Regions from separate parts of the Bacillus sp. TL12 genome, predicted to be linked through region 2. Evidence: a T-box and tRNA genes for the amino acid it is inferred to sense, from the RefSeq annotation. Region 2 holds a T-box; the other holds one or more tRNA genes.
What was found. A T-box is a leader RNA that pairs with one kind of tRNA and senses whether it is charged. The one in region 2 lies ahead of ileS (isoleucine--tRNA ligase), so its partner is inferred to be a tRNA-Ile.
Positions count from the first base shown of each region.

Region 1: it encodes a tRNA-Ile, which carries the amino acid that the T-box ahead of ileS (isoleucine--tRNA ligase) is inferred to sense. The anticodon was not compared.

Region 1 covers NZ_JAJJBY010000001.1:138,689-156,810, forward strand. Annotated here, with positions in the region: gene LOK41_RS00815 (sugar phosphate nucleotidyltransferase) at 1-1,431, opposite strand, end outside; gene phoU (phosphate signaling complex protein PhoU) at 1,746-2,402, opposite strand; gene pstB (phosphate ABC transporter ATP-binding protein) at 2,481-3,296, opposite strand; gene pstA (phosphate ABC transporter permease PstA) at 3,318-4,184, opposite strand; gene pstC (phosphate ABC transporter permease subunit PstC) at 4,186-5,136, opposite strand; gene LOK41_RS00840 (PstS family phosphate ABC transporter substrate-binding protein) at 5,164-6,081, opposite strand; gene LOK41_RS00845 (peptidoglycan D,D-transpeptidase FtsI family protein) at 6,399-8,504, opposite strand; gene LOK41_RS00850 (MFS transporter) at 8,614-9,891, opposite strand; gene sodA (superoxide dismutase [Mn]) at 10,028-10,639, opposite strand; tRNA gene LOK41_RS00860 (tRNA-Ile) at 10,865-10,938, opposite strand; gene LOK41_RS00865 (DUF1189 domain-containing protein) at 11,350-12,117, shown strand; gene LOK41_RS00870 (hypothetical protein) at 12,182-12,529, shown strand; gene ispG (flavodoxin-dependent (E)-4-hydroxy-3-methylbut-2-enyl-diphosphate synthase) at 12,694-13,794, shown strand; gene LOK41_RS00880 (Fur family transcriptional regulator) at 13,829-14,242, opposite strand; gene LOK41_RS00885 (metal ABC transporter permease) at 14,256-15,089, opposite strand; gene LOK41_RS00890 (metal ABC transporter ATP-binding protein) at 15,089-15,859, opposite strand; gene LOK41_RS00895 (YitT family protein) at 16,114-16,992, opposite strand; gene LOK41_RS00900 (DUF2624 domain-containing protein) at 17,142-17,396, shown strand; gene LOK41_RS00905 (deoxyribonuclease IV) at 17,415-18,122, opposite strand, start outside.
Region 2 covers NZ_JAJJBY010000004.1:192,574-208,604, reverse strand. Annotated here, with positions in the region: gene LOK41_RS06085 (hypothetical protein) at 1-331, shown strand, start outside; gene LOK41_RS06080 (M36 family metallopeptidase) at 384-1,892, opposite strand; gene ileS (isoleucine--tRNA ligase) at 2,214-5,315, opposite strand; T-box leader at 5,370-5,609, opposite strand; gene LOK41_RS06070 (bacteriocin-processing peptidase family protein) at 5,725-9,933, opposite strand; gene LOK41_RS06065 (PadR family transcriptional regulator) at 10,418-10,984, shown strand; gene LOK41_RS06060 (MFS transporter) at 10,984-12,156, shown strand; gene LOK41_RS06055 (MBL fold metallo-hydrolase) at 12,246-13,109, opposite strand; gene LOK41_RS06050 (DegV family protein) at 13,351-14,178, opposite strand; gene LOK41_RS06045 (methyltransferase domain-containing protein) at 14,460-15,353, opposite strand; gene LOK41_RS06040 (Type 1 glutamine amidotransferase-like domain-containing protein) at 15,529-16,031, opposite strand, start outside.

The DNA of each region.
Region 1 (18,122 bases), on a different contig from region 2:
TCCTTGTTCAAAGCGAATAAAAACGCCCCCTGCACACCCTAGTTCATGAATTGCATATTGAAAAACCGAATCATTCATTTCTTGACATTCCATCGTGTACAAGCCAACACCATGGATTGCATGTAGAAATAGCTTTTTAAAAATATCAACTTCTACACCTTCATATCCCCCAACCAATATGCGCTCCCCTTTTGAAAAAAGGGAACCATATGCCATTGCAACTTTTACAACAACTTGAGGTGTCATTTCTATATTTCCTCTACCTACTACCCTGCTTTTTTGTAACCAACCTGATGTTTTTTCATTTTCAGTAATTCCTGACGAAGCAATAATAGAATGACTATCAATCACTTTACCCGGCCATAGTTTTCCATTTTGTTGTATCACTGTGTTTTTTCCAATCTGGCAATAATCTGCTACCACACTTTTCTCATATAAAGTAACAGCATCTTTAATCATCACATTTTCTCCAACAGTCGCTTCTACTAATTCACAACATTTCCCTACATACGTATTGGCGAGAACAATACTTTTTTGAATGTGCGTATAATCTGATATAGTGCTACGCTTACCAATAATTGAATATGGCTCAATTATCGCCCCTGCTCCAATGGTCGCTCCTTCTCCAATGAAAGATGGCCCACGCATTTTTGTTCCCTTTTCAATCGTTACTCCTTCCCCCATCCAAACCATCGGTAGTACTTCCGTATATGAAATTGGTACCTGCACTTTCTTTGTAAGTAAATCAAACTGAGCCTGCCGATATTGATCTAACGTACCAATATCTAACCAGTATCCTTCCGCTTCATATCCAAAGAGCGCTTTTTTATTTTCTAACAAAGGAAATACATGCTGACTAAAATCAAAAAACTGTGCTGGTGAAATATAAGAAAAGACTTGAGGATCCATAATATAAATGCCTGTATTTACAGTATTTGAAATCACTTCATTCCAACCTGGTTTTTCCATATAACGTATAATTTCATGCTCTCTATTCATAACAACTGAACCAAATGACAGTGGGTTTTCCACTTCCTTCACAAACATCGTGACCAACCTATTCTTACACTGATGAAATTCAATTCCTTTCGATAAATTAAAATCCGTCAATGCATCCCCACTAATTACAACAAATGGCTCATCTAAAAACGCTTCTGCTTGTTTAATGCTTCCTGCCGTACCAAGCGGTGGTGAATCCTCGAAATAGTGTAATTTCACTCCCCATTTACTTCCATCACCAAAATATCGCTCGATAGCCGCACCCATATATTGAACTGTAATTGCAATCTCATAAATGCCATGCCGCTTTAGCAACTCAATATTGTATTCCATAACTGGTTTTTCAAGTAATGGTAACATTGGCTTTGGAAGATTACATGTTAATGGTCTAAGACGCCTTCCCTTTCCTCCAGCTAAAATAACCCCCTTCATATACATTCATCCTCCACTTTTATAATGTTGAACGACTTTGTATATCATATGTATGTCACTTATGTAGAAATTAACCTTTTCAATTCACTACGCCTTAATAGCAAACGCTTACTTTTTTATTTAATAACGAAAACATATATTATTAAAATTCCAGCATTCGGTATTCTTAAAAAAATAAATGACCCTTATATTGTTTTATTTTTCCATATTATGATACATCTTATCATCATAGATGAAACAAAACAACGAGGTTTTTTTGTCATGTTTTGACAAAAAAAGCAAGTGATATTGCATCACTTGCTCACATTTTCTTCTTATTCATTTAACAAATAATGTTTCCCTTTCACTAAATAAAAAACATTCTCGGCAATATTCGTAATGTGATCTGCTACACGTTCAATGTATCGTGCAATAAAAGATAATTGTGTAATTTGCGTAATCGCTTCAGGATGCTCAGGGATAGATGAAATAAACTCACGAATCGCTCTCCCGTATATTTCATCAACAGAATCATCCATCTCTGCAATTTGTTTTGCAGAGGTTAAATTTTCTTCTTGATATGCTTCTAACGATAACTTTAACATATTCGTAGCAATCGTAAACATTTGCTCTAAACTCTTTAAGTTGACAGATACATCTTTTTCTCCAAGCCGAATTGTTGATTTCGCAATATTTACAGCATGATCTGCAATACGCTCTAAATCTGTTGCCGTTTTAATCGAAACAAAAATTCTTCGTAAATCACTCGCAACTGGTTGCTGCTTTGTAATTAACATAAGTGCAAGGTCATTAATTTCTTCTTCTAAATTATCCATACGGTAATCACCATCAATGACTTCTAACGCTGTCTCTACATCTCTCTTCCGAAGTCCTTCCATAGAACGAGAAAGGGCTTCTCCTGCCAATTCTCCAAGTTCAATCACCTTTTGCTGTAATGTTTGTAAGTCATAATGAAATTGCCCCCTTACCACGTTGTTTCCCCCTTTAACTGTTGCGTATATATAAAGTAATAAAAGCCCCTTGCAAGAGGGGCTTTACTCCCAAAAATATTAACCAAATCGTCCTGTAATATAATCTTCTGTTCGTTTATCTGTAGGAGTCGTAAATAATTTATTTGTATCTGTATATTCAACAACCTCACCGCTTAGGAAGAAAGCTGTCTTATCAGAGATACGTGCAGCTTGTTGCATATTATGCGTTACAATGACAATACTAAAATCTTTCTTTAACTCTTGAATTAATTCTTCAACTTTTAATGTAGAAATCGGATCCAATGCTGATGTTGGTTCATCCATTAAGATGACATCCGGCTCAATCGCTAAACAACGAGCAATACATAAACGCTGTTGTTGTCCACCCGACAAACCATATGCATTATCGTGCAATCTATCTTTTAATTCATCCCAAATCGCCGCACCACGCAAACTTTTTTCAACAATTGCATCAAGTGTTTTCTTATCACGAATACCATGGATTTTTGGACCATAAGCCACATTTTCATAGATAGATTTCGGAAATGGATTCGGCTTTTGGAATACCATTCCAACATGTGTACGTAATTCTTCAACAGGATATGACTTATCAAAAATATTTCGATCACGATATTCAATTACTCCCGTCGTACGAACGATCGGTACTAGCTCTACCATACGGTTTAACGTTTTTAAATATGTTGATTTCCCGCAACCACTCGGTCCAATGATTGCCGTTACCTCATTCTCATGAATACTTAAATTCACGTCTTTTAATGCATGATCTTCTCCATACCATAAGTTTAAATTTTTTGTATCGAATACACCCTTCTTCGTTGCTGACTCAATTTTTGTTTCATTTTTCACCTGTACATTTACTACTGTTGCTACCATCTTGAATTCCCCTTTCATCCACTACTTACGATTTCGTAACCATAAGACAACCGCATTCATAATAAGCAACAATCCTAGTAAAACAATCATACCGGCTGCTGCCACATGTTGAAATTCCTCTTGCGGTCTACTCATCCAATTAAAAATTTGAATTGGTAAAACTGTAAATCTATCAAACATGTTAAATGGGATATAATTAGCAAAAGCGAGCGCACCAATGACTAATAGTGGTGCTGCTTCTCCAATTGCCCTCGATAACGCCAAAACACATCCCGTTAAAATTCCTGGCAAGGCAGTTGGCAATACAATCTGATACATCGTTTGCCATTTGGTAGCACCAACGCCATACGAGGCTTCTAGCAGAGAACTCGGTACCATACGAATCGCTTCTTGACTCGAAACAACAACAGTTGGTAATACAAGAAGACTCATTGTAAATGCTGCTGTTACGATACTCTCCCCTAACTGAAGACCATATACAAAGATGGTTAAACCAAGCAATCCAAACACAACAGATGGCACACCCGCTAATGTTTGAATATTTAATTCTATGATCCTTGTGAATACAGAGTGCTTTGCATAATTTTCTAAATAAAGAGCTGTACCTACCCCAAATACAAAGGAAACTGGCACTACTATGCTCATAAATAAAATTGTTCCTGACAATGCAGCGGCAATACCAGCTTGCATTGGATTACGCGAAGCAAAGTTCATAAAAAAATCTATTGAAAGATAACTTACACCTTTTTCAAATATTTGATAAAGCAATACAATTAGTATGCAAATAGAAAATAGCATTGTCATATAAGAAATCGACTTATATATTTGATCCTTCCAAAAACGAGATGCCATATTTTCTTTTATTTTCTTATGATTCAGCATTCGCATCTTATATCGCCTTTCTAAAACGGCGCATAATCTGCTGTGAAATCATATTCATCATGAATGTAAACATAAGTAACGTCGCACCTACAGCATACATGCTATAGTACGTAATCGTTCCATGAGGAGCATCACCTAAACTTACTTGCACAATATAAGCCGTTAACGTTTGAATAGAGTGCGTCGGATCTATCGATACATTTGGCGTTGAACCTCCAGCAATAACCACAATCATTGTTTCACCAATTGCACGTGAAGCCGCTAATAGAATTGCAGCCATAATACCGGTAAACGCAGCTGGAAATACAACCTTTCGCACAGTTTCAAAACGTGTGGCCCCTAGCCCAAGTGAGGCTTCTTTTATTCCTTTAGACACAGCTCCCATCGCATCTTCAGAAAGAGAAGCAATTGTTGGGACCATCATAATCCCTATAACAACCCCTGGACTAATCGCATTAAAAAACTGTAAATCTGGAATGATACGCTGCAGGGCTGGTGTGACAATTGTTAAAGCAAAAAAACCATATACAATTGTAGGAATTCCTGCTAGTAGTTCTAAAATGGGCTTTAACACTTTTCTAACAAAGTGTGAAGCATATTCATTTAAAAATATGGCACATCCTATTCCAATTGGAATTGCCACTATCATAGCAATTGTTGTTACAAGTACGGTCCCACATATGAGAGGAAGTATTCCAAACTTCGGCTCTTCAAAAAATGGTAGCCATTCTTTTTCAGTGAAAAAAGAATATATTGATATTTCATGAAAAAACATAATCGTTTCATTCGCTAACGTAACAATAATTCCGATTGTTGTTATAATCGATACGCTAGCAATTGCCTTTAATAGTAACGGAACCATTCGATTGATTCGCTGCGTTTTTTTTCTTTTGATTGTATTTCTTTCAATCAAATGTTGCACAGAAAATGTAATTTGACTTTTGTCATTTCGAGCCAAAGATGAAAACCCCTTTCCACCCTGACATTATCTTTTTATTTCTGTTAACATTCGCAGCTGTTCATTATATTTTTGTGGGGGTAACTTAACATATCCGACTTCTTCAGCAAGTCTGCCCGCATGTTGCATCATAAATGTCACATACTCTGCCACACTGCTTTTATTTCGAATAGAATCATGATTTACATAAGCAAATAATGATCTTGACAATGGCTTATAGGCACCTGATTGAATGGTTTCTTTCGTTGGTCGTACACCATTTACTTTTATGGCCTTTACCTTATCCTGATTTGCCATATAATACGCATATCCCACAAATGCAATTGCATTTTTATCATTCATTACCCCTTGCACAATGACTTGATCGTCCTCAGATAAAGAAACTGTTTTTGCAAGACGATTGTTTTGCAAGATAGCACTTTGAAAATAATCATATGTGCCAGAATCCACACCCGGCGCATAAAATTGTACTTTTTCGCGTGGCCACCCTGGATGAATATGTGACCATCTTTTCGTTTTTCCATTTTCACTCCATAATAGACGTAATTCCTCTGTCGTCATATTATCTGCCCATGTATTTTGACGATTCACAATGATTGTGAGACCATCATAAGCAATTTCAAATGGTGTAAACTGGATGGAGTTTTTTCTCATAAAGTCTTCTTCTACTTGTTTCACCTTTCGTGAAGCATTATTAATGTCTACTTCACCTTTTCCAAAACGGTGAAATCCTCCCCCTGTCCCAGATATACTAATAGAAATTTTTACACGCGGATCTTTTTTTGTGTACTCTTCCGCTATCGCTTCCATAATGGGAAAGACGGTTGAGGATCCATCAACTCTCACTTCCCTCACATCATTAGCAGCAGATGTAGTAGACGCATACGAAAACGCAAGGCATATCGATATTGCGAAAATCTTGATACATTTCCTTGTCCACTTCACGTGTAGTTCCTCCTAGAAGTATCCCGAAGTAACAGGATTACAGATATAAGAATACTGCCGAACTATTAATCCGGTTTTAATAATTTGTAAAAGTTTTGTAAAGTTCAACTTAACATGAAGGAATACGATGCTCTTTTCTCATTTTCACTTCTCTTCTCAAAAGTAAATATATGACCGGTCAGACTATGAGAGTGTTCATTTTTTCAGCATTTCATTTTTCGCATATGATACGCTTGTCCACAATTACTATACTCTATGCATAAAATACAAAAAAAGCACACTATCTTTTGAGATAGTGTGCCAAATTTACATATTTTTTATTCTTCTTTTTTACCTTTTTCGTCCTTAGGTGCTTCCCCTGTAATTTCTTGTTTCTTCAGTTCAAAGTAAGCATCCGTAATGGCACGACCGATATCTCCGTTAACTCCAGACTTATCGTTGTGTACCCATGGAACAACAACAGAGAATGCAACTTCAGGGTTATCAAGCGGTGCATAACCTACTAATGTTAAGTTATAAGTTGGTACAGGCTCGCCTTTTGCATTTCTTCCGATGTCTTTATTACCGCCATAAAATGTTTGCGCTGTCCCTGTCTTTCCAGCAGCTTTATATGGTGCGTTACTAAAGTATTTTGCTCCTGTACCACCTGACTCATTAAATACTTGTCTAAATCCTTCTTGAACACGTTTGATTTGATCTTCAGGCATATCAACACGATTTAACACTTTCGGTTCCATCGATTGAATCACTTTTCCAACTTCATCTGGTTTAGATGTCGGTTGACGAATTTCTTTTACAATTTGTGGTTGCATACGATAGCCACCATTTGCAATTGTTGAAACATATTGTGCAAGTTGAAGCGGTGTATACGTATCATATTGTCCAATCGATAAGTCTAATAAGAAACCTGGTTGGGATCCTAATCCCCTCTGACCGGATATTTCATTTGGTAAATCAATTCCTGTTTTCACTCCAAGTCCAAACTGTCCAAAATAATAACGCATCTCATCGAATGCTTTTTTCTTAATATCTAATGTACCACCTCGAACATATGGTACTCCAGCAATATTCATAGCTGTTTTAAACATGTATACGTTAGAAGACATTTTTAAGGCAGTGAGGTCATTAATATAACCCATCGTTTTCCAAGAAGCTTTTACTGGTGTACCTTTCAATTTAATCGGCTCATCCAATAATGTTGTCCCAGGCTGAATTGCGCCTGTTTGATATCCCGTTAGTATCGTAGCACCTTTCACGGTTGAACCCATCGGATATGCACTTGTCATCGTTCCTAGTGCGTAGTCTTTTATCTCTTTCGTTCCATTTTCCTCTACGATTTGTTTCCCAGCCATAGATAAAACTTCACCATTTTTCGGATTCATCATCACAACAAATGCTCTATCTAAAAGTGGCTCTGATCCTGCATATTGTTTTAAACTCTTTGTAAGAATTTCTTCTACACGTTTTTGCAGTTCCATATCAATTGTTAAATTCAGGTCGTTGCCTCGTTGCCCTTTGGATACATTTATCGTTTCTAAAATATTTCCGTCTTTATCTGTAATATTTCTCACTTCTGCTTTTGTACCGTGAAGTGTATCCTCATATTGCTGTTCAATATAACTTTTACCAACGCGGTCGTTACGATTATAATCTCGAACAAGGAAATAATCTAATCGTTCCCTTGGTAACCCTTCATCTGAGCTTGTCACACCACCAAGTACACTGCGGAACATATCATCATAAGTGTATTTACGATCCCAATCAACTGTCGTATCGATACCTGGTAACAACGCTAAGTTTTCACTAATGATTGCATATTCTTCTGGTGTTACATCTTTTTTTATGATTTGCGGCGTCATTGCATATCCGCCGTCCATCTTACTCTTAATTGCAAGTATTTCTAAATCTTCCGCTGTTAATTGATTGATTTCCGCCTCTGTCACACGATTACGCTGACGCTCTGCAATTTCTTTATCATCAATTTTCTTTGCTTTAAATTCTGCTTGGTCTTTCTTTGTAATCTTTTCTTTCGCTTCCTCTTCATGTAACGAAAGCCAATAATCTTTTTTATCACGTTCTGTTAATTTATCTGGCGATACTTCAATTAGCTTTGCCAATTTTTTCGCCGTCTCTAAACGTTCTTCTGAAGTTGAACCCTTCATTCTTGTAAACGTAATTGTACGAACCGGGTTATTATCCACAACAGCTCGACCATATCTGTCAAAAATTTTCCCGCGTGGAACCGGATTGCTTACTGTTGAGTTTTCCTTTTTTTCAACCTCATTTTTATAATCTTCACCATGTACAATTTGTACCATTCCAAGCTTCACAATGATTGCTGAAAACATTAAAAACACACAAAAAAACAACACGTTAAGCCGGAACGGAACGTGGGTCTTCTTTTTTTTCTTCTTTTTACTCATACGAACCCCCTCTACCAACAGCTATGTAATAGGAAAGGGACACCTAGTTACAGGTGTCCTCACTGCTGTTTTACATGTCTTTTTATTCTAGCATAAAACCCGGAAGAAGTTAACCTTCTCGTTCGGTATGATTTTGTGTTGTTTCAGGTGCTGGAATCCTTGTTTTATTTGGATTCCCTTCTCCATATTTGACATTTCTAACAGCAAAATAAATAAGTAAATGTCCAGCTCCAAGAATACATAATAAAACAGGTAAGCTTTTTTCTGGTGGAAAAAATGATACTGCACATAAGAAACTTAAAACAGAACATATTCTCCCGCTGTTCAGCCATAGCTCTCGTACAACAATATACTCAACACGCCACTCTCTGGCTTGCTTTGCTCTTCCAATTACATCATATGTCATAGAACCATATGGAACGAGTAAAATTGGGTAAGCAATAGCGATACATGCTGCATAAATGAGTAATTTTACATATGTAACGTGAAAAATAACTAAAAATACGACGACATACAAAATAATCCCACCAAGTAAAATCGCTTTTTTTCTCCATTCCTTTCTTAATATACGCGCAACCAAATAGTAGCATATAAAAGATACAGCTGAATTGACTAAACTATATTTCCCTAGCCCAAATTCACTTCCTGATGCTAAATAGACGTATACAGAAATAACAAAAACAAACGTTCCTTCTCTCAATCCTTGAAAAAAATGTGCGCGTGTAATCCTTCCCCAGTTTTTATCGATCTTACGTTCTTTCAAAACTTGAACAATTTCATAGCGTCCTTCACATTCTCTTTTCGATAAAAAGAAACTTATGACAACAGCAATTGCAAATAAAGTTAATGAAAGAAAAAAGATAATCGTATACCCAGTCCACTTCTCCATACGCGAAATCGTATACCCAGCTGCTATTGGCCCAATCATTCCAGAGAAAGATGTTAACAAACCGAGAAAACCGTTAAAAAAGTCACGTGTTTCAGGCTCTGTAATTTCAAACGTCAACAAATTAAATGCCAGCCAATAAAAACCATATCCAATTCCTAGAAGACCACCAAGTAATAGAATATAATGTGAAGCACGTGTTCCTGCGAGTAAAACAACAACAAAAAAAGTCGCTAATGTTCCTACACCAATTCGCAGTAAAATAGCACGATCTATCCGCTTTGCCAATTTCCCTGCAAAAAGAAATGTTAATGGCTGCAATACAACGCTTGCTAAATTATACACTCCAAGGTTCACATAATTTTGTGTTTGTTTCCATAAATAAATGTTAACAAACGTGTTGGATAAAGAAATCGCGAGCGTATATAATCCCCCCATAACAAGTAACAATACTAAATCACGATTCACCTCGACATCGCCAATTACATGTTTCCACTTCATACATAACTCTCCTTTACTTCATGTTCTAGTCTTCCAAAGACCGACGCAATTATGTAAAAGAAAGCATACAAAAAAGCTAGGAGAATATTCCCCTAGCTTCTTCAATATCGACTTAAATAAAACGGAATAAGCGATATTACTTAGCTTCTTGGTAACGTTTTTCAGCCGCGTTCCAGTCTACAACGTTCCAGAATGCACCGATGTAGTCAGGACGACGGTTTTGGTAATGCAAGTAGTACGCATGTTCCCAAACGTCTAAACCGATAACTGGAGTTTTACCTTCTGTTAAAGGAGAATCCTGGTTTGGAGTGCTTGTTACTTCTAGCTCACCATTGTTTACTACTAACCAAGCCCAACCAGAACCGAAGCGAGTTGCACCAGCTTTTGCGAACTCTTCTTTGAATGCATCAAAGCTACCGAATTTCGCTTCAATTGCAGCTGCAAGTTCACCTACTGGTTGTCCACCACCATTTGGAGATAGAATTGTCCAGAAGAAAGTGTGGTTCACATGTCCGCCACCATTGTTACGTACTGCAGTACGAATTGCTTCTGGTACTTCATTTAAGTTTGCAACTAATTCTTCAACACTTTTGTCAGCTAGTTCTGCATGACCTTCTAACGCAGCATTTAAGTTTGTTACGTAAGTGTTGTGGTGTTTTGTATGATGGATGTTCATTGTTTCTTTATCAAAATGAGGTTCTAAAGCATCATACGCATAAGGTAAATTTGGTAATTCATGTTTTGCCATTGTTACATTCCTCCCATTTTATGTATTGCCAAAATAATTTAGCATACAACTTCATTTTACCCTAATTGCCATAGGGTGAAAACAAATTAAATCACATTGTCTTGCTATCACTAACGTAGCAAAATTCCCATTTCTTTTCAAACAAAATGCTCATATATTTCGTAAAAAAAAGCTCCCTTCTACAAGGAAGCTTTTCGTCTACATGATAAACATATGAAATGGATATGGACCCTGTAGGACTCGAACCTACGACCGGACGGTTATGAGCCGTCTGCTCTAACCAGCTGAGCTAAGGGTCCAAAATTATGTATATAGCGGTGATTAAAATTCAGATTCACCACCAAATCTCCAAAGAACATTCATAAAAGCTGAAAACTGTAAGATATATCAATTAAGAAATGTAAGATAAATTTACCATATAAAAAAGAAAAGTGTCAATTATATTTTTACCTTTCTGCTACGCAGAACAAAAAATAGCCTACACTCATTTCCTCCCTTTGTTTTCATTTCGCACAGGGCAGGAAAAAGATTTAATCGCTTCAGACGGATGCTCTCCCCACCTAAATTTATAAGTAATAAATCCTCTATACAGTCCAACTACCAGAACATTAACCTTATTTCATACGATATAGCTTGTGATTCACTAGATGCGTACGTTACAATGACTTTATGCATCAATCTATCATACATATAGCAAAGGAAGTGAATAGATGTCCATCTTTACACAACTAATAAAAAGTTTATATTCGCCAAAGGATATGGCCCTTTTTCGTTTTCAAAAAATGGGAAAAACAATTCTATACGTCATGTTATTGTGTTTCATCGCAACGATCCCTAAAACTTTCATATTCGGAAACTTCGTACAAGATGTTGTTTCTTCTGTACATCAATCCATTGAAAAAGATCTCCCCGATTTTAAAATTGAGAATGGTGAACTTCACGCTGACGTCAAAGAACCTATTATAAAAGAAGATGGAAATTTTGTTTTTGTATTTGATCCTAATGCAACAGATACGAATGCGTATGCAAATAAACAAGGTGTATTCGTTTTAAAAGATAAAGTTGTATCTATGAATAACAATCAAACACAAAGTCAATCTTACAGCGACTTCGGTAATGGGACATTTGAGAAAAAGGATATCCAAGGCATTGTATCAGCCATTGATAATGTCTATCCATTTCTCATGTTTGGTGTTGGAATAGCCATCTACCTGTTCCAATTATTCATTTCGTTCTTAGGCACAACTATTTTAGCCTTTATCGGTTCAGCAATGGTTGGTCAGCGAAAAGTATCTTACAAACAAGTTTGGACATTAACAGCTTACAGCTATACGATTCCAACTATTTTCTTTATGATTATGAATGCATTAAACATAAATGTGCCAGGAACATTCTATCTGTACACTGCCATCATTTTAATCGTGCTGTATTTAACAATTAAAGAAATACCAAAACCTAAAGAAAAACACGAACTATAAAAAATGCCATTTTGGCATTTTTTTTTTGGACAAGCATATATTTCCTAACAAAGGAGTGAGGAATATGAAGAGACTTGGTGCACTCTTACTTGTGCTTGTTCTCGGTTACGTGTTTTATTACGATATTAAAATTGGTACTTTACCAATGTTAAGTTCATACAAAAAAACAACAGCTGCCCAAACTGTAAAAAAAGAAAATGTTGATACAAAAGCAAAAAAAGAAACAGATGTACAGTATAAAGCAATTGAAGTAAAAACAGGAGATACCGTTTTATCGATTACAGAAGCGATTAATAAGAAAAAAATTCCTTCTATTGAAAAGGTCATCGGTGATTTTAAACAGTTAAATAAAGATACGTCTGCAACAAAAATACAGATCGGAAAATCTTACAAATTTCCGTTATATCAATGAGCAATCACTTAATCCTTGTCAATTACATAAAGGCGCTGATACAATAGTAAAAGTGAAACCGAGCATATAGGTTTCTATTGCTTCATATCACATATACTATATTTGATATGAAACACAAAATAAGAAACTTCTTTTATAAGGAGAGCGATCTATTCGTGAATGAAATGACTCATCGTACAAAAACACGTCCTGTTAAAGTCGGTAATTTAACAATTGGCGGTAATAATGAATTAATTATACAAAGTATGACAACTACAAAAACACATGATGTGGAAGCAACTGTTGCTGAAATCAAACGTTTAGAAGAAGCGGGTTGTCAAATCGTCCGCGTTGCTGTTCCAGACGAACGTGCAGCAAACGCAATTGCTGATATTAAAAAACAAATTAACATCCCACTTGTTGCTGATATTCACTTCGATTATCGCCTTGCATTAAAAGCAATTGAAGGTGGCATTGATAAAGTACGTATCAACCCAGGCAACATCGGGCGTCGTCATAAAGTAGAAGCTGTTGTAAACGCTGCGAAAGAACGCGGTATTCCAATTCGTATTGGTGTAAATGCTGGTTCATTAGAACGTCATATTTTAGAAAAGTATGGATACCCTACTGCAGATGGTATGGTTGAAAGTGCTCTTCATCATATTAAAATTTTAGAGGACTTAGATTTCCATGATATTATCGTATCAATGAAAGCCTCTGATGTTAATTTAGCAATTGAAGCATATGAAAAAGCAGCTCGTGCTTTTAATTATCCACTGCACTTAGGTATCACAGAATCCGGAACACTATTCGCCGGAACAGTAAAAAGTGCTGCCGGTCTTGGTGCTATTTTAAGTAAAGGTATCGGAAATACACTTCGTATTTCATTAAGTGCTGATCCAGTTGAGGAAGTAAAAGTGGCTCGTGAATTGTTAAAATCATTCGGTCTTGCATCGAACGCTGCAACACTTATTTCTTGTCCAACATGCGGTCGTATTGAAATTGACCTTATCAGTATTGCAAATGAAGTAGAAGAATATATCTCTACGCTGAAAGTACCAATCAAAGTTGCCGTACTTGGCTGCGCTGTAAACGGTCCTGGTGAAGCTCGTGAAGCCGATATCGGTATTGCTGGTGCACGCGGAGAAGGTTTATTATTCCGTAAAGGAAAAGTCGTTCGTAAAGTACCGGAAGAAACAATGGTAGAAGAACTGAAAAAAGAAATTGATGTAATTGCTGCTGAAATGGCTGCAAATCAAGAAAAAGAAAAACAAGAGCAAAAATAATAAAAAGCTCGTCAGTTTCATAACTGGCGAGCTTTTACTTTACACATTTTGGGCAACGCCCATATATTTCAAACTTATGTCCTGTTACTTCATATCCCTTAAAATCTTTATTCATAAAATCCATTGGACAGGAAGTAATTTCTTTTGTACCACCACAATCCAAACAAATAAAGTGATGATGATGTTCCATAATAGAGCATGTAAAACGAAAATGCTTTTCTCCATTTAATTCAGTTTGCTCCAAAACACCAATTTCAGCAAATACGGTTAAATTACGATAGATGGTATCAAAACTTAATCCTGGATAATCATCCTTCATATGCTCTAAAACATCTTTTGCAGTTAAATATCGATTATGGGCTGCAAATAAACGTAACATTTCTTCCCTTTTTCCAGTGTGTTTATAGCCTTTTTCTTTCATAAGGCGTAAAGCTTCTGTCAGATTCATAACTATCCCTACTTTATGCAGTTTTTTTCTTCTTCCATAAGATTGCACCGATTAAAATAAGAACCGCTAGCATAACAATTGTACCACCTGGAGCTAAATCAAGCTGATAAGAAGCGAACAGCCCACCTATCACGGAAATTTCACCAAATAAAATGGAAAAGAAAATCGTTTGTTTAAATCCTTTTGCAATGCGGATACTTGCTGCAACTGGTAATGTCATTAAAGATGACACGAGAAGAACCCCAACAACACGCATAGATATCGCAATGACAAGCGCCACTAAAATAATGAAAATAAAGTGAATCCATTTTGTACGAAGCCCTGTTGATACAGCATATTCTTCGTCAAATGATAATAAAAATAACTCTTTATATAATAAAATAATTGTTGCAATAACGACGATTGCTACAATACCAATAAGAATTAAATCCGTACTCGTTACAGCGCTCACGCTACCAAATAAATAACTAAATAAATCCGTATTAAATCCATTAGCAAGCGAAATGAAGATAACCCCTATTCCCATTCCTGCTGAGAGAATAATCGGAATCGCCAACTCTTGGTAATGTTTATATACAGTACGCAACTTTTCAATCAATAGCGCCCCGCCCATTGAAAAAATCATCCCCATATATAACGGATTTAAAAATCCACCAGTAAAAATCGTTTTTTCAAGTAACAAACTTGCGGCAATTCCTGATAATGTCACATGGCTTAAAGCATCTGCAATTAGTGACAAACGGCGAATAACAACAAACACACCGATTAACGGCGCAACAAGCCCTATTAAAATACCAGCGTATAAAGAATTACGCAAAAAGTCATATTGTAAAAAATCCTGTATCATTATATCCTCCCGTGATGCTCATGGTCATGCTCTAAACGATGAACATGATGTCCATATAAAATCGACATTTCCGCATCTTCTAACTCTCGGAATTTCTCAACATTTCCATGGAAATGTAAATGCTGATTTAAACATGCAACATGCGTCACCTTCTCTGTTACAGCTCCCATATCATGTGTAACCAAAATCAATGTGATCCCTAGTTTTTTATTTAAATCTTCTAGTATCTCATAAAAGCTCTCCACACTCTTTACATCAATCCCAACTGTAGGCTCGTCCAAAATCAATAATTCCGGGTTACTTACAAGTGCACGTGCAATAAATACACGTTGCTGTTGTCCACCGGAAAGCTCTCCTATATTACGATTTTGAAATTCGCTCATTCCTACATCTGCAATTGCCTTTGTAACCTTTTCTTTATCCTCTTTCTTCAAGAAACGAAATAGGCCCTTTTTTGAAACAAGTCCCATTGAAACAACTTCAAAGACAGTCGCTGGAAAACCAGAATTAAAACTGTTAGCCTTTTGTGAAACATAACCAATTTTATTCCACTCTTTAAATTTCTTACTATCAATATCAAATAACCGAATACTTCCTTTCTTCGGCTTCAAAACACCTAATATACACTTTAATAAGGTCGATTTACCAGACCCATTTGGCCCAACCAAACCTAAAAAAGCCCCCTTAGGAACTTGCAAATTAATATTTTCTAACACATTTCGATCTTCATACCGAAATGTCAATCCTTCTATTTCTAACATATTTTTCATAGTATCTCACCTATTTTAATTCAGAATGATTCCGATTTACTTCTATATAAATTATAGTATAGCTTATTATAGTTGTAAACCAATCTGCCTAAAATATATTCTTTATTTAAAGCAACCTTATTATTATAACAAAAAGCAGAGAAAATCTCTCTGCTTTTTAAGGATATTCAAAAATCACGACCAAGATAGCTACCACAACTCTTCGCGCATCAGAATTGATCGCCTCTCTTTATCTTCTTTTTAAACATATACTTTTAATGAATAGCTGATTTAAATTTACCACCATTTGTTTCTTGCGTATTCATAATTGTAACAAAGGCGTTTTCATCAATTTCATGGACAATTGATTTTAATTTCGTTACTTCAAGACGTGTAACGACTGCATAAATTACCTCTTTTTCTTTATCTGTATAACCACCTTTAGCAACAAGTTTCGTTGTCCCACGACCGAGGCGGTGTAAAATTGCATTTGATACTTCTTCATATTGATCTGATACAATTAATACTGCTTTTGTTTCATCCAACCCTTGAATAACCGTATCAATCGTTTTAAAAGCAATATAGTATGTCATAACAGAATACATCGCTTGCTCGACACCAAATACAAATGCTGCCCAAGCAAAAATAAATAGATTTACAAACATCACGAATTCACCGACAGAAAACGGTAATTTCTTTGTTAATAAAATCCCCATAATTTCTGTACCATCCAATGAACCACCATGACGAATAACAAGCCCTACACCAAGCCCTAAAATAAGACCACCAAAAACTGTTGCTAAAATAGGCTCTGTCGTAAATGGTTTAAAGGTATGTAATGTTGACTCAATAAACGCTAAAGCCACAATTCCAAAAGCAGAAGATAACATGAATGTTTTCCCGATTTGTTTATAACCAGAATACATAAACGGGATATTGAGGATAACAACCAAAGTAGAAAAACTCAACCACCAAATGTTAGGAGTAAGATAATCTAGTATGAGGGAGACACCAATAATTCCACCATCAATAATTTTGTTCGGCATTAAAAACAGTTCAATTGCTACCGCCGCACATGCCGCTCCAAAGACAATCATCACCAAACGATACAATAGATGGATAACACTTTCTTTTCGATGTTGTTTCTTCTCCATAAGCCCTCCTTATATTCTCTATATAATTTTGTTCTTTTATTATAACATACTCCTCTTTTCATCATGGAAAAAAACACCTGGTATACGAATATATACAAGCACCGCACACATATATTTCGATATAAGAACGCCTGAAGGAGGATTATATCGTGAACCTTATCAAACATATTGTAAATAAAAAATTAAATCATATGACCACAAAAGAATTATTGAAATATAGTAAAGAATATGAAGTTCCTATTACAACTGAACAAGCTGAGCAAATTGTCCCTTTACTAAAAGGAAAAAATGTCAATATTTACGATACAGGAGAAAGACTAGAACTTTTAAAAAAAATCGCAAAAGTAACCTCTCCATCTACTGCTCAACAAATAAATACATTATTTCAGAAACTATTAAAATAAGGAGGGGAATTCCCCTCCTTATTGTTCTTTAATCTTCTCAAGAAGACCTTCATCAAATGAACCACTCTTTAACATTTCAATTTCAAATTTATATGGTGGTTTTTTATCTTTCTTATCCTCGCCCACATAAGGTGTTTCAAGAATTTTTGGTACATGCTGTAATTGCGGATGGTGCACAATATGATGTAACGCTTTGTACCCAATATGGCCAAAACCAATATTTTCGTGACGGTCTTTTCCGGCTCCACGTACATTTTTACTATCATTAATATGCAACACTTGCAAACGATCAATCCCAACAATTTTATCAAATTCGTTTAATACACCATCAAAATCATTCACAATATCATAACCTGCATCATGTGTATGACATGTGTCAAAGCATACAGATAATTTTTCGTTATATTTTACGCCATCAATAATTTTTGCAATTTCGTCAAAACTACGTCCGCACTCTGTTCCTTTTCCAGCCATCGTTTCTAGTGCAATGTTTACTGTCTGTTCTGGCGTCAACACTTCATTTAGCCCTTTAATGATTTGCTGGATACCAGCTTCAGCTCCTGCCCCAACGTGAGCACCTGGGTGAAGTACAATTTGCTTCGCTACCCCTAACGCTGACGTTCTTTCAATTTCCATACGAAGGAAATCCACACCTAGTTGAAATGTTTCAGGTTTTGTCGTATTCCCAACATTAATAATATAAGGCGCATGGACGATAATTTCCTC
Region 2 (16,031 bases):
ACCTAAAAAAGGTATTTTTCACACATATCACTTCTCCGTACAAAACATCGGAAAAGATGAAGTTTATAACGTTCAAGTAGAAGTGTTTCGAAACGAACCAAAAACAGAGACAAAATATGAACTATTTTCTTTAAAAGAAGCCCGATTAGCAACCGGGAAAACAGGATTTGAACATGCGAATTTTCCTGTTTCCACAAAAGCAGACGAAGTAGATGTCATGATTACATGGCAAGAGCATCCTTTCCGTGCAATGCGAAATGGTCAGAAAGTGGAGGGGAGAAAATTTAAAGAACATTTTGTGTTTAAGGAAACTAAAAAACAACTTCCTTAAGAAAAGAGTCGCGACTACATGAAGAATCGCGACTCTTTTCTAATTACCAATATTAATTTGTACTAATTCCTCGTGCTGCCCAAATCCGATCAATTTCCGCAGCATTTTTTCCCCCGTAAAGTAGTGCATCTGCCTGCTTAATCGCTTTTGCCCCATCACGGAATGTCGCATTTGGAGTAAGTGACCAATGTGATTGTAAAATAATTTTTGTCGCTACATCACGGCCAAAAGCTTGCGCCATTTCATATTCTCCTTGCGCCCAAATTTCTCCATCTGCATGTACTTCATTTTGCACATCTCTTGGATACACCTTATTATTATCTAATCGGCGTAAGCATGTTGGATTTGAACTGGAATAAGAAGTCGCATCCCATTCTCCTACGCAAGCTTTTCCATATCCTGTCGTTGATGCAGCATCCTCATAAGTTGCACCTAAGAAATCTCCAAATCCTTCTCCCATCGCCCCGCCTTCTGCAGAATTTCCGAAGCCTGGAACTTGATTATCTTGAATCGAATGCCCATATTCATGTGCGATAATTCCTGCATCCTCAGCATCATCTACTCCACCTGTTCCGAATGTTAAAGCTTTCGTTGATGGCGAATAGAAAGAATTATCAGCTGTCGTTCCATTCACATTTACTTTAATTGAGCGATTATTAATATTTCCAAAACCTATTTGCTGAATATATCGTTGTAAAGTATCAATATGGTAATATGCCATTACATCTTCAAAACTATCATTAGAACGAGTGTAATTAAATTGAAGAGTTGAAGATTTTGTTTTTGCCTTTGAAGAAATTGTGACATAATCTCCAATTAAAAAGCCAGTTCCATTCAAACCTTTTAAAGTAACCGTTTTTAATTGATTATTTAATGCTACTGAATCTTTATCATTATTATCCTTTAATCCAGTTAAACTACCACTTGATACGACAGGATTAGGCAAGAATACTTTTCCTGTCCCCTCTGCTTTCCGGTTTATATCTACTTTTTTTAGTAACTTTCCACTCTCAGCATCAATAAATGTTTCCCACGCACCAAATGGCTGATTGGAGTGGACTACAACTCGATATACTGGAATAGCAATTCCATCTTCAATAACATACCCAAATTCATTCATTGTTGGAGCCCATAGATTTTGTTCACTTTCTCCACCAACATATGCCTTTGATTTTTGTTCTGCATCTTTTTCACTAATCTTTTGCTTTATTTCTTTCACAATCTGAACAGGCTGATAATCAGAAACTGCAAGTAATCCTTGACCTTTTCCATTAAGAGTCACGGTTATTTGTCTTGAAAATACAGGAGCACCATTTACTACTTGTTGAAATCTAACATAGGAAGCTACTTGTGTATCCGTTGTTGAGATATATTGTATGTCTGATAGATCTGGCTTTAATGAATATTGCGCGGCATTTGCTTTTAAATATTCGGCTGCTTTTTCCTGAGGAGAATACCTATCTATTTTTACTTGTTTCTCTTCTACCGCAGAAGCAGTCGATACTGTCCCTAGTACTAACGGTATTGCCGTAGCAATTGCCACTACTCTTTTTTTCAACATTCGAATCACTCTCCACTCTCTTTAATAAATTTTGAATGTACGAGTAATTCTATAAGGTTGATTATATTACCTTTCTCTTTTCCATGATAATAGATAAAGTAATATTTTCTCAATATTTGTGCATGAAAGTAATAAATACTTTCGAAAGATATAAATCACTATGAGTATTTAGAGATTTATGATATTTAGTTGTTTCCATAATCAATCGTAATACAAAAACCACGTCATTACTTAGGAAACAAATAATATAAGAACAAAATCCTGTATGATTCATACAGGATTTTGCAATTCCACTTTCTATCACATACTACTTTTTGTGAATTAGCTAGCCGAACTTAATCTGATTCGAATCTTTTTCTCACCTAAAGAAATCTCATCATCATCTTGTGTTAGTCCTTGAAATGTAAATTGCTTTACTAACAAGTTTTCCTCGAACAATTCTTTATGTTTTGTTAATGTTCTCTGTAATTCATCTTCTGTATCAAGAATTACATCTACTCGCAAATTAACTGGTAAATTCAACTGTTTTCGATACTCTTGAACAGCTCGGATAAACTCTCGTGCTACTCCTTCTTGTAACAATTCATTTGTTACGTTTGTATCTAACATGACTGTATATTGTCCATTTGTTGTATTAGAAAATCCTGCTTTTGGTACTTGTTCTACGAATACATCTTCAAGTGTTACTATAACCTGTTCTCCTGAGACAAGCTTATGCGTTGCTCTTTCATCTACAACAAAATTTTGTACTTCTTCTTGTGATAATTGTTTCAGCCATTGATTTACAGCATTGACGTTCTTCCCAAATTTCGGTCCTGCCGTCTTAAAATTCAGCTTTAATTGATATGATGTATACTTTGTTTCATCTAATTCTACATGAAATGCTTTTACATTCAGTTCATCCATTACAATATCACGATAAGATCCCCAGTCCACTTTCTGCTCATGATGCTCGAGTAGTACAAGTTCAGCTAATGGCTGTTTTACTTTTAATGCATGTTGATTTCGGTTACTCCGTCCAAGCTCGACAACTTGTAAAACAGCATCCATTTCTTGTTCTAGTTTTGTTTGAATAATCATTTCATCTACTACTGGATAATCCGCTAAATGAACGCTACTTCCTTCTAAGTTAAGATGAATATCTTCCGCTACAAATGGAGTAAACGGAGCCAGTAATTTACTAATTGTTACAAGCACTTCATGAAGTGTTTCATATGCCGCAGCCTTTTCAGGATTCATGCTAGATTCCCAAAAACGATTGCGAGAACGTCTTACATACCAGTTACTGACCTCATCTACAAGAGCCGCAATTTCACGAGCTGCATTTGTAAATTGATACTCTTCTAATGCGTTTCTTACTTTTTTCGTTGTACTGTGAAGACGTGATAGTACCCACTCATCTAGTTTTGTTCTCTTAACCTCGTACTTCCCTTTTGGATCATATTCATCTAAATTTGCGTATAAAACATAAAAGCTATATACATTCACAAGTGTATCTACAAGTTTTGATTTCGCTTCTTGCACTGTTCTTTCTGAAAAACGCTTTGCATTCCACGGTGCACTATCAACGAGAAGTGCCCATCTTAATGCATCTGCACCAAACTTTTCAACTAACTCTACTGGATCCAATGCATTCCCTTTACTTTTAGACATTTTCTGTCCTTGTTCATCTAGCACATGTCCAAGGGATAACACACGTTTGTATGGTACTTTTCCAGTATATAAAGCCGCTACTGCTAATAAGCTATAAAACCAACCACGCGTTTGATCAACACCTTCAGCGATTACATCAGCTGGAAATTGCTCCTCAAAAAGCTCTTTATTTTCAAACGGATAATGATATTGTGCAAATGGCATTGAACCGCTATCAAACCATACATCGATTACTTCTGGCGTACGAGTCATTGAATTGCCGCATATTTCACAGCATACTTTCACTTCATCTACATACGGTTTATGAAGCTCTAAATTTTCATCTGTCTGCCCTACGCTATGCTTTCTTAATTCATCGATACTCTTCGGTGCGAATTGATAATCACAGTTTTCACATTCCCATACATTTAACGGTGTTCCCCAGTATCGTTTTCGGCTAATATTCCAGTCCACCATATTCTCTAAAAATTTCCCGAATCGCCCGTGTTTCATATGATCTGGATACCATGTGACTGCATCATTATTCTGTAAGAAAGTCTCTTTAATCTCAGTTGTCCGAATGAACCAGCTTTCTCCAGCATAATACAAGAGTGGTGAATCACAGCGCCAGCAATGCGGATAACTATGTTCATATTTCTCTTTATGGTATAGCAATCCTTCTCCAGCTAAATAACGAACAATATCAACATCACATTCTTTCACAAACTTACCTTGTAAAAACGGAACAGCGTCCGTATACTTCCCTTGCTCATCTACAACATGCAGAAAAGATAATCCTTGATTTTGCACCACTTTATAATCATCTTCTCCATAAGCTGGTGCGATATGAACAAGTCCCGTTCCGCTATCTCCTGTAACAAAGTCTGCTGAAATAACACGGTATCCATTCGTAACTTCATCCATAGGAAATGGTGCTACGTATGAAGTACCTACTAATTCTTCTCCTTTATGAGTAGATAATACTTGATAGCCATGTTTTAATACATCATTTGCACGCTCTTTTGCGACAATATAAACAGTTCCATCTTTCTCTGCTTTCACATATTCCATATCTGGATGTACAGCAAGTGCTACATTGGCAGGCAACGTCCACGGAGTTGTTGTCCATCCAAGAAAATATTCATTTTCACTATTTAACACTTTAAATTTCACAGTCGCACTTAAATCTTTTACTGTTTTATATCCTTGCGCCACTTCATGCGAACTTAGTGATGTTTGGCAACTTGGGCAATACGGCGAAACTCGATGTCCTTTATATAGCAGCCCTTTTTCATGAATTGTTCCAAGAATATTCCATACACTTTCGATATAATGATTCTCCAACGTTACATACGGGGCATCCATATCGACCCAATATCCGATGCTCTCAGTAAATTCACGCCACTGCTTCTCATACGTAAATACACTTTCCCTACATTTTTGAATAAATGGTTCAATTCCGTATTCTTCAATCTCATGTTTACCAGAGATACCAAGCTGTTTTTCAACTCCTAATTCTACCGGTAATCCATGTGTATCCCATCCAGCTTTTCGAAGTACTTTATATCCAGTCATCGTTTTATATCTTGCTACTAAATCTTTAATTGTCCGTCCAAGCGCATGCCCTACGTGCGGCAATCCATTTGCAGTTGGTGGCCCTTCATAAAAAACGAAAGATTGTGCACCTTCACGATTTCGAATGGATTGCTCAAAGATATTCTGCTTGTTCCACTGCTTGCGAATACGTGTTTCTCTCCCTACAGCTGATTCTTTTACATCTACCTTCTCCATTTACAATCACTCCTTTGAAATTTTGTAAAAGCACACAAAAAACCCGTCCCTATAAGTAGGGACGGGTTTACCCGCGTTACCACCCTAATTCTATTAGCATCTTCACCAATAGCACTTAGCAACGTACTAACATACGCGTTCTTTGTAACGGTAGACATCCGTCCGAGCTTACTTTATTCAGCCACGGCTCCTCGGAGATGATTTTTAAATAAAGTCTGTACACCGGCTTTCAGCATAGTGCCGGCTCTCTGGAGAACAGTACGATATTTTACTCTTTCTCGTCTTCAGATTTGTATACTTTTATTAACAGTTATTTTATTCCATGAAACAGATAATTGTCAATCAATTCAAAAATATATTTTCATTTTCATCCTAAATTTCGAATCTTATACATCATAAAAGATTTCTATTACTTTATCGTTTCCCATACTTCCACTAAATCTTCATCATCTTCCACAAGTTCTGCAAAAAATCCAGTTTCATCTTCATGAAGAACTGTTTCAAGTTCTGCTTTCGCCTCATCATTTCTATTTAAAACAGCTAAATAGCATGCTCTATTGTATCGAACTAACAAATCCGAAGAATCGAAAGATAATATATAATTTGTTAGCTCTTCTGCCTTTTCTGTTTTTCCAATCTGGTGATAAGACGCTGCTAAGGCGAGAAACATTGCACGATCTTTTGGATGATGCAAGACTCCCTCTTCTAACATCGAAATAGAATCTTCAAATCTTGCTTCACTTTGATAGATTTCCGCTAAAGCAAGAAATGTTCGGCTCACAAAAGGCATTCTTTCAATTAATTGTAAGCAGATCTTTTCTGCCTGTTTCTCTTCCCCTAACATGAACAGAACATTGGAATGTAATAACAGAGTGTTATAATCATTGGGCTCTTCTCTAATCATCTGTTTTATGAATTCAAGAGCATCTCTTAACATCTCTTCATCTTCATCACCGTGTTCGATGAGAAGATTTACAAGTTGCCTTACCGTGCTAACATCCCAAATGTTTTCTAATGATGTTTGTAATACATCTATCGCTTCTTTAATCATATTTCCGTTTTCATAAAACATCGCTAAACGCTGCGCTGCTATACTATTTCTAGCATTTAATTTTAAAGAGATTTCAAATAAATCAATTACAGTTGTAATAAACGAGATTTCTTTCGCACGGTTTTTCATTCGATAAAATGCTCTTGTAAAAATTGATTTCTTCGGTTCTTCATTTTGTTGTTGCGCAGTCAATCTCTCAGCAAGTACAGATGCAGCATACATAAATGCTGTGCTTCTTTCTTTTTTCTTAACGGGCAACAAATGAAGAGAATCTCGTATTTGAGATACTTTCCGCTGTTGTTCCATCGCTTGAACGTACACTTCAAATACACGCTCATTTTCAATGTCTTGTCTTATTAAACTTGTAACAAATGGAATCGCTTCTGAATCCCTTTTTTTAACAAGTACTTTTGCATAGTGATATCGTACTTCTACATGTTCCTCATCTATTTGTAAAGCTTCTTCCACTAGCTCTTGTTCTTTCTCCCTCTCTTTCATGGCACCATATACATATGCAAGGGCATCTAAACGCCACATTTCATCTACTTTACCATCTAATTTATCTAACTCAGATAAAAGCTCTTTATGAAGACAATTTTTTACTGAAAGCTCTGCTAAATACTCCATATTTACGATCATCGGCTCTTGCAGCATTGCCTGAAACATATGATATTGTTCTTTTAGACGATTTTCTTCTTTTTCATATATTTCCGCTAGCTTTACGTGCACTCCAATAAAAGTTGAATCCATTTCTAAACAAGTCTCATACGCATTTTTTGCCGATTCCAATTCTCCTAATGCCATAAGGGATTCACCAATACGATAATACGGAAGCGTACTCTTTCTGAACTTTATTGCCTGATGGTATCGTTTCATCGCTTGATCATATTGTCCAAGAGATTCATATAAAATACCAGCATAACAATCATACTCGGTTATATCTGGTCTTTCTTTTCCTAGTTTTCTTAAAAACGCGATCCCACGTTGTATAAATACCGTTCCTTCAACTCTATTTACATATTCCTCTAACATATTTGCTATATTATTTTTCAAACATCGGATACCCTTCTCTAACTTAGACAACGCTATCTTTAATTGTTCTTCATTAGCTCCTAATTCAATTTCAGCATCCCACAGTACCATTCCTGCATTCATAAGAAACTCATCATTTTGTTCAAATTGCTGTTCCATACTAAAAATATACCGCTTTGCATCACCATACTGTCCTTTTGCCATATAAATTTGAATCAAACCAAAATGAGAATAAACATCTCTATTATTCTCTTCTAAAGCACGTTTATATATCTTTTCAGCTTCTTCAAATTCATCATTTTGAAAATGTAAATCTCCTAATCGAACATATAATGACGTTGCTTCTTCACAATTTTCGATACCCTGCAATAAAATTTCTTCTGCACCCTTTTTATCATCTAAATCTAATTCATATATTTCTGAGAGTTTCACATATGGATATGATACTGTTTTATCTAATTGAATTGCGGTGCGAAGTCCTTTGATTGCTAAATGTAATTTCTCCATTTGATGCGCACATTTGGCTCTTTCATACCATATATGTGCTTCACGCTTATATTCTTTCAATAAATCATTAAACACTTCGTATGCTTCCTTATAGCGCTCTAAATCCATTAAGATCAAACCATGGTTTACAAGAACAAACCGATCAGGATGACGCCCTAGTGCAATTTGTGACATTTTCAAGCCCTGTTCAGACTGATCGATATACATATATGATAATGCTAGAAAACTCCATGCGATTGGCTGATCAGCATCTAATTGTAACGATGAGCGAAAACTAGAAATTGCTTCCTCATACTCTTCTTTCTCTAAAGAATAGCGTCCATGTATAAAATGATACAATGCTTGATTATTCTTTTTCTCGACACTTTGTAAGACATCACTAGCCCGCTCCATATCTTGTATACGGATAAAGCATTGTGCACTATGAAGCTTAACAAAGTCTGAATCTGGATATTTTTCTATTAACCTTTCAGCACAAAAAAGAATAAACTCCTGATTTACTTCAACATCCATATGTTTGATTGTGTATAACCACGTATACGGATTTTCGCTTGTCTCTTGTAAAAATGAAACTAATTTTTCAATTCCTTGTTTATCCTGTTCTTCTAAATGATCCGTCAAAGAGAATAGCTTGCGGAAATATACATCTTCCTCTTCTACTAAAAATGACAATTGTTCCTTTTCCTCCTTAGGAACAAATACAATAGATAGGCCATCGGTGTAACGATATCTTTCCTGCAGCTTCTCATATTCAATAAAAAGTGGTTCCAAAAAGTTAGGATCTTGAGCAAAAAAAGCTTGTAACTGATCATCATATCCAGAAAGAACTTGAACGTGGGATGCATGTTCAATATCTATACTTAATAAAACTGGAATGTTTCGGTCAAGTAACGCTTTATAATTCTTTTCGTTTCCCTTGAAATAACGACAAACATAGCCCATTTTTTCTAAATACGTAACCGTATCTGAAAACTTCGATCCTGTTACATCAAATATATGATTCGCAATTTCATCTTGTGTACACCTTTCTCCCCATAAGCGGAGCATCATCTCCAAGCTCGCTGGAACACAATAGTTATCTTTTTGTACGATTGGTACTAATGGTAATCTTACTTTTTTTCCAGCCCGGTATTTTTCCATATTATGATATAGCGACTTTTTTAAACATACTTCCGTTTTTAATAAAGCAAGTAAATCCTGAATCTTATTCATTTTATACAACGCTTCTGCACGTAAATGTGTAAAATAGGCTTTATACGAATGATACGGCAATATCCGATTGATCTTATCTATTACAATTAGCATTTCCTCATAACGCTGTAAATCTAGTAAATGTTTCACCTTTTCAAAATAAAAATACGGTATTTGTGGAAACTGATCTATTGCATCGTTAATCAGTTGTAACGCTCGTTTCTGTTCGCCTTTATATGCATACAGCTGTGATAATAGATAGATCGCTAATTCTTCATTTTCCTTATGTTCCATCCCAGCTAAAAGCGAATTTTCCGCTTTCTCCCATTCTCCTGTTTGTATATAAAAATAGCCCCATTTATCAAAAACTGGACGTGTACTATAACTCTCAGCTTTTTTCATATATTCGAATGCTTCTTCATTTCGTTTCATTTCTAAAAGACATCTTACCAATGTAAAATATGCTTTAGATAAAATATCAGAATCTATTTGATCTACCTTTATATCTTCCAAGGCATCCTTTAATAATTTTTCAGCATCAAGTATTTTTCGGTCATCAATTAGCTCATCACAATATAAAGAGAGCGTTCTCATATTTGGAAATTTTTTATATGAATAGCGGATTAAAAAGGCACTATATTGGTGCATAAGCCCTTCGTCAGTGAGACGGATCAGTGTATCAAATTCCTCAGTGGATGAAATCGAAGAAAGCCATTCTTTCAAATAAGAGAATTTATTGACTTCTTTTATATGAGAAATTTCACTATTTACATCTTGTAATCCGTCTACAAATCGTTTTTCTTTCAAACATGTCTCCAATCGCCTCAATTCTAACATGCATTCACCTCAAGTAATTATTTTTATTACGCATCGTTGACCACTCCCACGGCTAAAGTTCGTGGGCTTTCCCACTCACAAATTCTGGAAGTATTATCCTTATCTGCTTTCTTAGATTTTACACAGTATATATAAGGTATTCAATAAAAACCTTATATAATTCTCAATACTAAACGATATAGTTTAAATTATTGTTTAAAAATAAGAAAAACAACTATTTTTGCATCTATTTTATTTAATTTAATAAAATACAACCATTTTATTAAATTGATCATTATTATATATCAAAATTTCCGAGAGGTTTGTATCCGATCTAAACGCCTTTGCTTTCACTAGATTTTGAGGTGAGAGTCTTACTGCCCGTTTATGCGAGATAAAACAAATCTCATCCTTTTATTGACAAAACAAATATTCCCACATATATTTTAAATAAATACTAAACGTTTAGTATTCTATCTTTTCTATTGGAATGGAGGCTATACATATGACACGATTAATGGTGCTAGGTTTACTCATGCAATATGGTCCTATGTCTGGATATGAATTACAGCAAGCTATGCAATCTGCACAAACTGATACTTGGGCAGGTGTTTTTCCTGCTTCGATTTATCATGCTTTTAAAAAAATGGATAAAGAAGGATTAGTAGAGCTTGATGCTGTTGAAAAAACAGGGAATCGTTCCAAAGCAATTTACAGTATTACGCCTGCTGGAAAAGAGGAGTTTCATACACTCATGATTCAGTCATTCCAGCATTCTTCAGTTGCTTTCCCAACAGAGTTATATACAGCACTCACTTTCTTCAACGCAAATACTGTTTCTCTTGAACACATCTCATCCGCCTTACAAGAACAAAAAAAGAAAATTATAGAAATGTACGAAAATATGAAAGCTGGACAATCTATTAAAGAAAAAATGATAGATATTCCGGAGCATGTAAGTCTGATTTTTGAAAATATTTTTGAACAATGCGAAATGCAGCTACGTTTCATTGAAAAAATGGAAAAAATGTTATCTCGATTAGAAAATAAGAAGAACACGGGGGAAAAATGATGGAGGCTAGATTAAAAATGTCTCGCGTACAAAAAGCTTCATTATGGGTTGTAGCAGTAGCTGTCTTTACAGATATGCTCATCTACGGAATGATTGTCCCAATTTTACCACGGTACGCAGAAACCCTAGGTGCTTCCCAAACAGAGATTGGTTTTTTATTCGGTAGTTACGCGATTACTCTACTTCTCGCCACTCCCATTTTAGGAGTGGTTTCTGATAAAGTTGGAAGACGCCTTCCTATGATTCTAGGCTTATTTGGACTTGCAGCTGCAACTATATTATTCGGGCTTGCAAATAGCTTTTGGTTACTCGTACTAGCAAGAATGCTACAAGGTATCTCTGCAGCAGCAACATGGACAGCTGGATTAGCACTCCTTGCAGATGTATTTCCTCTGCAAGAACGTGGAAAAGCTATGGACCTATCCTTATCTGGCCAAGCAGCTGGAATGCTCCTTGGTCCAACAATTGGCGGGACGCTTTATCAATGGGGCGGGTATCATCTTCCCTTTATGATCGCTGCAACTATTGCCTTCATTGATGGCATATTACGAATCACTTTGCTTCGTGATGAACCAATATCCAGCACAGACCAACGAATTAGCTATCGATCTATTCTTAAGATGCATTCTTTATTTATTATCATGGGCATTATTATTCTAGGAGCTGCCTTGCCTAGTGCTTTAGAACCAACTCTTCCTCTCTACTTACAAAACATCTTGCACCTTAGCCCAGGAACAATTGGACTATTATTCGCTGTCCCAACACTCGCATATGGCTTTACCGCTCCAATCATCGGCACACTTTCGACTAAACTTGGCAGAAAACAAACGATGGCACTCGGCATAGCTTTGGCTACTTTATGTTTCCCATTTACAGCGATTGTTTCTCATACCGCTCTTGAAATATTTGTACTTGCTATCCTTGGAATTAGTTTTAGCCTCTTACTAGCACCAGCTTTACCAGAACTTACATATCTCGCAGACAAAAATGGAGTTCAAGCATATGGAATACTTTTTGCAATCTATAATACAGCCTACTCAATTGGTATGTTTTTCGGACCTATGCTTAGCGGAAGTTTATCAGATTTATTTGGGTTAACAAATGCTTTCTACATATTTAGTGTTCTTCTTTTCTGTTATCTTTGCTTGTTTTTATGGAAAATGAAAAAATAATGTTGGGTTATAGTCATGAAAAGTTACAACACTAAAAGGCCCAGAGACAAAAATTCTTGGGCCTTTTAACATACTTTTTTCTGAGTGCATTATTCAAATCTTTCTATCTGGTATCCATTTGCAAAAAAATTGATTATTTCCATTTCTTCAGCATTTAATTTTCTTTGCAGCCTCTTTACAAGCTCTTTGGTAATGGCTTTTTCATTCCCCTTATATGTTTCCGTCAGAAATGCTGTATCTTTTAAAAAATTAATTTTCATTTGGAATTCCTCTTTATAAACGGGCTTATCATGATGAGACAAGAAAAAAATGTCTGCATCATATTTTTCAAGCTGCTTAACTAGCTGCAAGGTATTTTTAATGGTATAACTCCATTTTTTCGAGTAGAGATTTGCGTACATGCAATCCCCAAGAAAAAGAGCTTTTTCTTCTGGAATATAAATAACAATACAATCATCAGCGTGATCGCCACCTACATGTTCAATTACAGCTGTTACTTCCCCTAAATTAATAGACATTTGCTTATCAAATGTAATATCAGGTATTGGAAGAAACACCTCTCTCTGATGACCCAATTCTTTCTTTATTGCTTCCGCACAAAATGGAATTTCTATACCTTCTTTAACACGCTGATCTAAAAATTTGTCTTCCCATGATAAATTCTGAAGCCTTTTAATTTTTTTGTGAGTTTTATAATGAGCTATCGTTGGTATATTCATTGCACTCATGCCAAATACATGATCCCAATCTGAGTGAGTGAGAACAAGATAATCACCTTTAATATGTACGTCTTCTAATTGTTTAAGAAATAAATTAGCATGTTTAGATGAATTGCCAGCATCAATTAATAATGTTTTTTTGGCCCCTTTAATTGCCGCTAAAATTGGTCGATCCGTTTCTTGATATGGTGGTAAGTATAAAACCCGATTTGATATTCTTTCTATTTTTTGCAAATTCCCATTCTCCTTTATATGGTGACATATGTTGCTCTAATTCTTTAGAAAATAATTGTAGCTTATCAGAATTTGATAGATCCATAAAAATACCATCTTTTCTGTATAATTCTATAAAAAGAATAGCTTGTTTTTCGTTATATGAATACAAATTTATCCTATACTTATTACTAAAACATTTCATCTCTTATTCACTGAATTATTTCCCTTTACATAACTGGCGCATCAAAAAAACCGTGAATTATTCACGGTTTTTTCCTTTCGAAAAGCTAATCGCAATTGTTCCAGCACCTGCATGAACAGCAAAAGATATAGGAAGTGGGTAAATTAAAAACTTCATTTCAGGAAATGCTGCTCTGAAATCAGAAATCCATTCTTCTGCTCCTTCTTTATCATTCGCATGGAAAACATGGACTACTTTCGGCATTTCTTTTTCAAGTTCACTTCGCATATATTCTTTACATTTTTGTATTTTACGAACTTTCTTTTTCAATATAAGTTCACCATGGTGTACTTCTAGAATTAGGTTTACGCTTAGTAGGCTACCTATTATAAATTGCACACCCTTCACACGTCCACTTGCATATAGACCTTTCAAATCTTTTGGAAATACATAGTAAGGACTACGTTCCATATGTTGTATTGTCTCTTGTATATCTTGTAAAGTCATACCCTCACGGTATAACGTTTGCGCTTTTGTTAAAATTTCATCCATTGGATAACTCGTTGTTTCACTATCTATTACGATTAAAGGAAATCCTGCCATTTCTGCTGCAAGTATCATATTTTGATAAGTTCCACTTACTTTCCCGCTAATTGTGATCGCAAATCCTTCTTCATATTCTTCTTTACATTTAGAGAAGAGTGCAACCATCTCTCCAAAATTAGGTTGTGACGTTGTTACGGTTACACCTTCTTTTAATGCATCGTAAACACGTTCACGAACACCTTCTTCACAATCTTTATAGGCTGTTCCATTAATAACAATTTCAATAGGTATAACAAAAGTATCTTCACTTGTTGTAAAGCTTGCAGTTGTACTATCAGTAAACCAAGCAACACGCTTCATGTTGTTCCTCCCTTGTGTGCATCCTTTTCTTGAACTTTTCTCATAATTCTATCTATTTGAGTTATAAAAAGGACTATGCTTGTTATCATAACAAGACTATCTCTGTTTTTCCATAGGAGATAGATGGTTTAAGCAAGGTTTTCAAAATTAATATCGAATCTATTCGCATTCGTACACGATTTTGACATATTTACTTTTAGAAAATACTATCCAACTGAAAAATAAGACTTCTAACACGTATACGAAGTTAGAAGTCTTATCTCATTGCTTTATTTGTCAGCCTACCATTCATATGACTTATTCTTCACTATTCCAAAAGGAATTTTCATACTTGGGGCATAGACGAAAGAAGATTCTACAGTAAATTCTTTAGAGAATCTTCTTTCTGCCTCGTACTGTGCTATCGCTTCATTGTATGTCAATCCTCGGTTGATTAAACGTTCAATAAACTCATCCTTTTCAGCAGGGGTATTACCAATCCCCTCTTCCTTAAGTGAGTGATACAATTGTTGTTTAACTCTTTGTATCTCATTTGTATTAAGAAAATTAACTTTATCGCTAACCCTACACTCAATATTTTCTATCCCTAACTCACTTAGATATGTCGGTAATTTAATCCCGATGTTGCCATCTTTGCCATTTCGTTTTGCATCTATTTCAAACAATTTTTGTAGAACACCAAGCTGGATTATTTCAGATTGCTCTTGATTATTCAAATAATACGAAGACATGTTAGAAATCCAATGCGGTTCAAAACATATGATATTACCTCCATCAACCACTGAATCTATCATTTTTCCCAACATGTTTTTTGGATTATCCATATGTAATAAAAAAGCATGACAAACTGCTATATCATACTTAGTCTCTAATTCAATTTCAGTAACATCTGCCTCAATAAATTCCACTTCATATGGAAGACTTCGAAACAACTCTCTTGCTTCATTAATTAATTTTTTCCCCTTATCAATTCCTGTATATCTAGACCCTTTTGGTAACAAAGGCAATAGTTTCAGACCTAAATAGCCGTATCCACAACCAAAGTCAACAATATGAACCGGTTTAGAGATTTTCCAAACTGCATTTATCAAAAAGCTTATATAATCATCGTTATAATATAGATCCCTTGTATTTCTCAAATACTCTAACTTATTATCCCATTCATACTCATTCAATCGAGCAGCCTCCTTGTGTTTATATTGAAAGTACTGATTCGATTCCCTTCTTTGAGCAGATGATAAAAATATTTTCTAGATATAAAAGCATTTTTTCATGTTCATAAGTTCTTAATGTAGCTAGAAATCTATTAAGCTCATTTAGACAAAATGTATTTAATAAATTGAAACCAAATTAGATTTTCATAACATTTCCAATCAATTTAATATCTTCTTTATCAATAACTATCCCATCACCATCTTTACAAGCATAAATTGTCCTATTTTTCCGCTTGGAATAATCCTTTAATAACTCTAAATATTTTTCACTTTGCTCCTCGCTCCAATGAGGCATAAAATCAAAATCTACAAACCCTAAAGAGCTCCTATCCTCTAGTCCTATAATATCCTCGTCTACAAATTGAGCTGTATCAATACTTTTAGTTGTTATTATACTACCTGCACTAACACCAATTAAAACCCCACCATTTCCCGCATAAGATTTTAATGAATGCAATAAATTTCTTTTTCTTAGGGAATTTAAAAAGCGAAATGTATTTCCACCTGAAAGATGTATTGCATCATAATTAAATATGTTATTAACCTTTCTTTCATCGTATTCTTTATCTAAATCAAAATATTCTACATTACTAATTCCTAAATCTCTATAGTATTTAACTACACTGTTAAAATACTTTC